Regions from separate parts of the Pseudoalteromonas sp. APC 3495 genome, predicted to be linked through region 2. Evidence: predicted binding sites of a transcription regulator. Region 2 holds the regulator's gene; each other region holds the start of a gene.
The links. Region 2 encodes FliA, which starts transcription of late flagellar genes. Its sites were predicted from a motif close to CTAAAGNTNNNNNNNNNNNNGCCGATA; they were not measured.
Positions count from the first base shown of each region.

Region 1: the regulator FliA is predicted to act here: its motif matches at 667-693, upstream of QL984_RS14060 (HAMP domain-containing methyl-accepting chemotaxis protein).
Region 3: the regulator FliA is predicted to act here: its motif matches at 1,365-1,391, upstream of pomA (flagellar motor protein PomA).
Region 4: the regulator FliA is predicted to act here: its motif matches at 1,213-1,239, upstream of QL984_RS16125 (DUF5610 domain-containing protein).

Region 1 is NZ_JASDDA010000037.1:21,180-23,388, forward strand. Features, by position in the region: gene rraA (ribonuclease E activity regulator RraA) at 1-438, opposite strand, end outside; gene QL984_RS14060 (HAMP domain-containing methyl-accepting chemotaxis protein) at 865-2,209, shown strand, end outside.
Region 2 is NZ_JASDDA010000017.1:49,120-51,328, forward strand. Features, by position in the region: gene QL984_RS09075 (MinD/ParA family protein) at 1-684, shown strand, start outside; gene QL984_RS09080 (RNA polymerase sigma factor FliA) at 711-1,421, shown strand; gene cheY (chemotaxis response regulator CheY) at 1,462-1,845, shown strand; gene QL984_RS09090 (protein phosphatase CheZ) at 1,862-2,209, shown strand, end outside.
Region 3 is NZ_JASDDA010000048.1:5,521-7,729, forward strand. Features, by position in the region: gene QL984_RS15515 (flagellar motor protein MotB) at 1-541, opposite strand, end outside; gene pomA (flagellar motor protein PomA) at 544-1,311, opposite strand; gene xseB (exodeoxyribonuclease VII small subunit) at 1,615-1,857, shown strand; gene ispA ((2E,6E)-farnesyl diphosphate synthase) at 1,860-2,209, shown strand, end outside.
Region 4 is NZ_JASDDA010000053.1:1,637-3,845, forward strand. Features, by position in the region: gene QL984_RS16125 (DUF5610 domain-containing protein) at 59-1,183, opposite strand; gene trmA (tRNA (uridine(54)-C5)-methyltransferase TrmA) at 1,348-2,209, shown strand, end outside.

The DNA.
Region 1 (2,209 bases), on a different contig from region 2:
GGCATAAACAAAATCATCATCGAAAAATGATACACCCGCAAAGTTAACGCCTATGCCGCTTTCACCCGCGCCTTCACTGTCAGCTGCAACCGGAATTGATCCAATGGCTTGAATTCCTAAATCCAGTTCTTCAAGTTCATCAACATGGCGCAGTGCACCATATACAATAATACCTTGCCAATTGTTTTCAAGTGCCAGCTCAGCCAGTTCAATATCAATTAAGGCTCTACGAGTGGAGCCTCCACCATCAATAAGTAAAATCTGATCTGTACCATCTTGAGAAAGCAATTGACGGATCAGTTCATTATTTTCAAAACATTTTACCGTTTTAATGCGGCCACCAAAACTGTGTCGACCACCAAAGTTGATGAACATAGGTTCAAGCACGTCAACCACATCAGCGAAATGGTCACATAAATCAGAAGTGCTGTAATCCATTATTTTATCCTCAAAAGATACATAAGTTAGTAACTTAGTATACCCTCCTTATATTCAATAACAACGACTTAATTGCAGTAAATTTAGCCAGAAATAGAACTAAATCAATAACACGACTCATAATTTTTTAATAAAATTGTCATCTTTATAAATAAATATTTTTAAAGCTATGGACTGAGCGTTTATAAGTGCGAGAGATTTAAGTTCTGATTGGCGAGACTGTTAAAATTAAACAATACTGTGATCAGGCCGATGATTATATTGTCCATTTGTATAAAGGGAGTTTGTTAATGGTTAAATTTTACTGGTAGCCCTTTTTTGGTTTTTAATGATAGGCATTATTGTTTATTTCATGTAACAAAATTATGTTAATACAAGAAAGCATCACGTTATACTGAACTGGCAAATTTAATATAGGTATTTACAATGAACTTTTTACAGAATCTAACGATTAAACGTCGTTTACAATTTAACGCATTAATCGTTGGCTTAGCCATGATTGTTATGCTGTGCATCATCATTTATGAAGCACGTATTATGCTTAAATTAAATGAAACTATTCAGTACGCTGAAGAGCTAGATGTGCATGAGCTTTCGATGCGTAAATACGAAAAAGACTTTTTGTTTTACAAAGATGAGTCTAGTTTAGAGCTATTTGCGCAAGAATATAAAAAACTACAATTTAAACTAGAAAAGCTATCTGTTTTATCTGCAGATTTAAATATTGCTACGGCTCAGGTCAATCAATTTTCTACGTTAGCCCAACAGTACTATGACGACTTTCAAAATGTTGTAAAACTACAGCGTAAAATCGGGTTGCACCCAAAAGACGCTTTATATGGCGAGCTGAGAGAAGCAGTTCATAAAATAGAAACATTGCTTAGTGAGCAAAATAATTACCAATTACTCACCACTATGCTACAGCTGCGTCGAGCTGAAAAAGATTTTATGCTACGTTTAGATACCAAGTATTTAGATCGATTTAATAAATTAGCAAGCGAGTTAAAACAACAAGTAAATGCTGCAGAGCTACCTAATAATTTACGCAATCAATTGGTCTCGTTAATGACCAACTACCAAAATAAATTTACTGCATTGGTAGAGGCGCAGGTGGAATTAGGCGTCGATTTAAATTCGGGTGCCCTAGGGAAAATGAGAATAAGTGTTAAGAAAAGTGATGAAGTGGTTACTTTGATCACTAATGCGACTAAAGAGCAAGTAACTGAAACGGCGCAGCAGGCGCAATTATTAGCAATAGTCATTTTTATAATTGCTAGTATCATCGTTATGCTACTTGTGTACTTGACCAGTCGTTCAATTATCCAGCCTATTGAAAAAGTTTATCAAGCAATAGATAAGATAAGACAAAACAATGACTTAAGCTTGTTTATAGAGCATAAAGGGAAAGATGAAGTAACGAGGATGACCATAGACTTTAATAGTTTAATTAGTGACTTTAAAGATCTCATCTACGAAGTAAATACGGCTCTAACAACGCTTAATATAGCAACAGGGAACCTATCTGAAACAACCTCAGCGACTAGCTCTGGTATGCAAGAGCAATTGCATGAAGCGGATATGGTAGCAACCGCTGCTACAGAAATGCAGGCAACGATTCAAGATATTTCACACAATACTGAAGCCGCCGCTAAAAAAGCTGAATCGACCAATGTAAGCGCCCAGCAAGGTCAGGTTGAAGTAGAGTCAACTATTAAGCATATTAATGCCTTATCCGATTCACTTGGTAAAGCTTCCAGCGTGGTGTCTCAGC
Region 2 (2,209 bases):
GCTGATTTAGGATTAGCGAATTGTGATGTGATGCTTGGACTGCGCGTTGAGCGTAATTTATCTCATGTTTTATCGGGCGAATGTGAACTTGATGATATTTTAGTCGAAGGTCCCGCAGGCATAAAAATAGTGCCTGCAACATCGGGTTCGCAAAGTATGGTTGAGTTATCACCCTCAGAGCACGCTGGACTTATTCGTGCATTTAGTGAACTTAACACCGACTTTGATATTTTAATTGTTGATACCGCTGCGGGTATTTCCGATATGGTGCTGAGTTTTTCTCGCGCAGCGCAAGATGTGGTTGTGGTGGTATGTGATGAGCCTACATCAATTACCGATGCCTATGCTTTAATTAAAGTACTTAGCCGTGAGCACGGCGTTTATAAATTTAAAATTGTTGCCAATATGGTGCGTAGTTTACGCGAAGGGCAGGAATTGTTTGCAAAACTTTCAAAGGTTACCGACCGATTTTTAGATATATCAATGGAGTTGGTTGCAACGGTTCCATATGATGAAAATATGCGCAAATCAACGCGCCGCCAAAAAGTAATTGTTGAGGTTTTTCCTGGGTCGCCTGCTGCAATTGCTTTTAAAACACTGGCTACAAAAATTGCTAAGTGGCCAACACCTAGTCAAGCCTCGGGTCATTTAGAGTTTTTCATTGAGAAACTAGTTAGTAACTAACAATGACAATACCGGTGAATAGAGCTATGGGATATCAGTCAACACAAAATTTAAATATGATTGTTGAAAAGCATGCCTCATTAGTCAAAAAAGTGGCGTGCCATTTAATTGCTCGTTTACCGGCCAGTGTGCAGCTAGATGATTTAATTCAATCGGGTATGATTGGTTTAATTGAAGCTTCAAAAAACTTTGATGCGAGCAAAGGCGCAAGCTTTGAAACCTTTGCCGGTATTCGTATTCGTGGTGCGATGATAGACGAAATGCGCCGAGGCGATTGGGTTCCACGTTCAGTTCACAGAAAAAGCCGTTTGGTTGCAGAGACTATTGTTGCGCTTGAGAACAGTTTAAACCGTGAACCTAAAGATAGTGAAGTTGCTGAAAAACTTGAAATTTCGCTAAATGAGTACCATCATATTTTAAACGATGTAAATGTAAGCAAAGTGTTAGGTATTGAAGACCTTGGTATAGATGACGATGTGATTACACCTCATGGCCAAGATTTAGCACTAGACAAACCGTTCAATAATGTTAAAAATGAACGGTTTAATGAGTCTTTACTCAGTGCAATAAAGTCGTTACCGGAAAAAGATGCAATGGTGCTTTCTTTGTACTATAACGATGAGATGAATTTAAAAGAAATTGGGCATATACTCGATGTAAGTGAATCGCGTGTAAGTCAGATACATGGTCAGGCGATGATTAAGCTTAAAGCAAAAATCAATGACTGGATAAACTAGAAGTAAGTAAATAAAGGTTCAGGCCTCACTGGAGGATGTTTTGGATAAAAACATTAAAATTCTTGTTGTTGATGATTTCTCAACAATGAGACGTATTATTAAAAACCTGTTGCGCGATTTAGGTTTTACCAATGTTCAAGAAGCAGATGACGGGTCAACTGCTTTGCCTATGTTGCAAAATCAAGCGTTTGATTTTGTTGTAACAGATTGGAATATGCCAGGCATGCAAGGTATTGATCTTTTGAGGGCAATTCGAGCTGATGAAAAATTAAAGCATATTCCTGTTTTAATGGTTACAGCAGAAGCTAAAAAAGAACAAATAATTGCTGCGGCCCAAGCAGGTGTTAATGGTTATATTGTTAAACCATTTACTGCAGGTACATTGAAAACTAAATTAGAAAAAGTGTTCGAACGCTTAGGTTAATGAGAGGGAGAGGCTTATGTCAGCACCTGCTGCGCCTCAGATTACTTTAGAACAAGCTCGCCAGTTAGTTGTTTTTTTAGAAAATGGTGAGCAAGATAAAGCGAATCAGTTAATTTTAGAAACAGCTTCACAAGAGCAATCACAGTTATTTGCTGAGGTGGGTAAGTTGACGCGTCAACTGCACGAAGCTTTAAAAAGTTTCGAGTTAGACACGCGTTTAACAGACATTACCACTGATGCCATCCCTGACGCAAAAAAACGCCTTAACTATGTCATGGAAATGACAGAAAACGCAGCCAATAAGACAATGGATGCGGTTGAAGCAAGCTTACCATTAGCACAAGAAATCGCTGACGAAATAGCT
Region 3 (2,209 bases), on a different contig from region 2:
GAATTATGATTTGCTGCCCTAAAGATTCAAGCTCAATAGCCCCATCAATAATTTGCTTTTCAAGCTGTTGCGCAATTTTTTTAACTAAGTCATTTATTTGCTCTTGATCAGCAGCAGACACTGCCGTAGCTGCAGCAACTTCCTCTGAGGTACTGCTTGATTCACCACCTCGCTTTTCACCACGTTGCTCTTGACGTCCACCTGCGGAGCTTTCATCTCCCGCCTGAAACTCAAGCATTTGTTGGGTCATTTCAACCGTTTGTTGCTGAATGGTTTCTATAGGAGTTGGCTCAGGTTTACCCGGCGTAAACTCCATAGCAATAACAGATGTCCCTTTTGGAATGTCTTTTACTTCTATTTTATTTTGTACACCAAAAGCAAACTTCATTGAGCCTGCAATTTGTTTAAATTTAAGTACATCCATTTCAGAAAATGCGAGTAAAAGTACGAAAAAGCACATTAATAATGACATTAAATCGGCAAACGTTCCCATCCACGCAGGAAGTCCTGGAGGTGGGCATTTGCACTCTTCATCTGACATAATTATTCCTCAGTATTGACTGCGCGTTTTGATTCAGCTAGATAATTTTTCAAGATCCCTTCAATTACTTTAGGATTTTGCCCGTCTTGAATACCTAATACTGCATCTAAAATTAAGCGCTGATTCATGGCCTCTTCGTCTTTACGCAGTTCAAGTTTTACCTGAATAGGAATGGCTACAACGTTTGCTAAAAACGCACCGTATAATGTGGTTAACAACGCAACCGCCATTGCCGGTCCGATAGCTTTGGGGTCATCCATGTTCGAAAGCATAGCCACTAAGCCTATCAACGTACCGATCATCCCCATTGCAGGTGCAATATCACCTAATGATTTAAATAAGGTTGCCCCCATTTCATGGCGAGTGGTGGTTAACGAAATATCTTTTTGTAATGTTGCACGTACCACATCAGCATCATGTCCATCTACTAGCATATCAACGCCTTTGCGCATAAAAGGATTTGGGATTTCGGCTTCTTCTAAGGCTAAAAACCCGCCTTTTCGAGCAGAGTCAGCTAATTCTACCGCTTTTTCGATTAATGCTTCAGGAGGCTCAATTTTAAACATAAACGCTTTTGCACATACTTTACCAATGCCAAGAAATTGCGACATGGTAAAATTAGATAAAACGATAAAAAGGGAACCACCAAATACAATAACCACAGAAGGGGTATTGTAAAACATAGCGACTTCACCGCTACTACTCATAAACATGGACATGACAATTAAGCCAATTGCGCCAAGGATCCCAATAATGGTTGCTAAATCCACATTCCCTCCAAAGGTTTTATATTTTTTCTTCGCAAGCGTTGTTATTAATTGTTTATCGGCAAGATACTGAAATACTTAAGTGATTTTTATGATAAACGGTAAAATTAAGATTAGTTATATTTTAGATCAACATAGGTAATCAATCTAATTAATCAAAATTAATAATTTTAAAAAATAACGTTGAAACGCAATAAAACCCAATCAACAGCATTTATCTATCAAAAAACAATATCATTCTTTGACCTAGTTTAGCATTCCCCCTAAAATTGGCGTCTAAATTTATTATGTAAGTTGAAAATAAAGATGGCGACTAAAAAACCTGAAAATTTAAGTTTCGAACAAGCACTAGAAGAACTAACAACAATTGTCAGTGAAATGGAACAAGGTGATTTATCGCTTGAACAGTCTTTAAAGCAATTTGAGCGCGGTATTGCACTTGCGAGCGCATCCTCAGGCAAACTTCAACAAGCTGAGCAAAAGGTGTCGATATTAATGGGTAATGACGAAAAAGCACCGCTTACTCAGTTTGATAACGATATGGAATAATCGTGAGCATAAAAGAACAAATAAAACTCGCTCAAGATGATGTAGCTAATACGCTCAACCTTTATTTTGAACAACCTCTTGAAAGCGACAATACTATAAAAGAAGCCACACATTACAGTGTAATGAATGGTGGTAAAAGACTGCGCCCGTTTTTAGTGTACACCACAGGTAAAATACTCGGTGCTGACAAGCGTGATTTAGATGTACTTGCCGCAGCCATTGAATGTATTCATAGTTATTCATTAGTGCATGACGACTTACCTGCTATGGATGATGATGATTTACGCCGTGGTCGCCCTACATGTCATATTGTATACGGTGAAGCACAAGCGATTTTAGCTGGAGATGCACT
Region 4 (2,209 bases), on a different contig from region 2:
TCCTACTCTTTACTAAGAACGGCAGTTTGCCATGTGGCTTTTGTAAAAGAAAGTAGTTTTACTCAGTGCCTAGCTTTGCAGTAGCGGCGTTTAATTTATCTAAGTTTTCAAACATGGTGTTAGTGTAATCAACCAGTTTATCTATTTCTTGTTGATCTTGATTTAGCCATTGAATGATACCTGATAGCTGACTTTCTAATCCTAGGGTTTGCGCTTTAGAGTAAGCCGATTTTAGATCATCATTAAAAGGGGCAACAGTTTCGGCAATGGCTTTTTCTGATGTTGGCTTAATTTGTTCATACTCTTTAATGGCAGCAACGGTTTTGCTTTGACGTAAGTCCATTGAGAATGCCACCAGCTGTTCATTCCCTAAACTGAGTTCTTGGGCTTGTTCAAATGCTTTGTCTAAATCGCCACTGAAAAAGGTTTTACTTACATCTTGTAACTCTGCCATTAAATCATTTATGGCTTGCTGCTCGTCTTCATTAAGCTCACCGTTTACTGACATCGAGAAAGAGAGCTCACGGGATTCAGAAAATTGCGTACTAAATGATTGTGAATCATCTGTTTTTTGATAGCGACTAGATGATTGCGATTGATAAGCATCTGCAAAGCTAATACTCACCTCATCACCTTCTGCTGTGGTGAATGTGTAATCAGCACTATTGCTTAAACTTACATATTGCGCCTGACTTACAGTTACGCTTGCAGGTTGTGGGTTAAATAAGTTCTGCTCAAATTTGTCGAGACCACTAAAGATACTCTCTTTTGACTTATCAATACCCTCTTCAAGTTCTTGATTAAATACGCCCATGCCTTTTAATTCATCCACAGCCTCATCAACACCCGTCTGCACTCCTTTACGTGCCTGGCTAAGTATATCTTGTAGTTTCTCATCATTAGCACCATTGGCTTTGGCTTTATTTACCGAGCTTGTTACAAAGTCTAAAACATTTTTAACGACTTCATTAAAATCAAACAGTGGTTTGTCTTTTTTGGTTTCAGCGACCGGCAAACCTAGTTCTTTTGCCATTTTGTCACCTAATACGGCAGCAGCCAGTTCTTTTCCTCGTTGCTGATAACTAGTTGGTGGCGAGTCTATTTTAGGCTGTGGCATTGCTTGTTTAGTATTGTATTTATTAGCATTACTGTTTGGAACAAAACTAAAGTTACCTATTTTCATGAGAAGACTCCTATTTAGACTTACCCTTATATCGGCCAAGTAAGCCTATACTGTAGTAAAATGCTCAAAAAAAGCTCACTATATTTGATCAAAACTAGACAAATACGCTTCGCTCCCTACAATAGCGCCGATAAACAGATCTCAACGATAAGGTTATACCGTTAATGGCAGTTATAAATATAGATACCACGCAGTACGATGCACAATTAAATGAAAAAGAGCAGCGTATTACAGAGCAATTTCAACGTTTCGGTGTAAAACAGTTAGAAGTATTTAGCTCTGAGCCCATTAACTACCGCCAACGTGCAGAATTTAGAGTATGGCACGATGGTGACGATCTGTTTCATATTATGTTTGATCAACAAACAAAAGATAAAATACGTGTTGATACCTTTGACCCTGCAGCTCCTTTAGTAGGTGAAATTATGCAGGTGATGATTGAAAATTTAAAAGGCTGCGAAGTACTACGTCGTAAATTATTTCAAATAGATTATTTATCAACCCTCAGTGGTGAAATTTTAGTGAGCTTGCTATATCACAAGCCACTTGATGAACACTGGTTAACTGAGATCAATGCCTTAAAGGAAAAGCTAAGCAGCCAATACAAAATTGACTTTATTGGCCGTGCACGTAAGCAAAAAGAAAAATTGGGCGATGACTTTGTTACTGAGCGCTTAATGGTGAATGGCCAAGAGCTAATCTATCAACAGGTAGAAAATAGCTTTACTCAGCCTAATGCGAAGGTGAATATTAAAATGTTAGAGTGGGCACAAGAGTTATGTAAACCACTAAACAATGATTTACTAGAGCTGTATTGTGGTAATGGAAACTTTTCTATTGCACTTGCTAGTTCATTTAATAAAGTGCTGGCGACGGAAATATCAAAATCGTCGGTGCATTCAGCGCAATATAATATTGCTCAAAACCAAGTAACTAACTTAGATATTATTCGCATGTCGAGCGAAGAGTTTACTCAGGCAATGAAAGGCGAGCGTACTTTCTCTCGCTTAGATGGCATTGACTTGA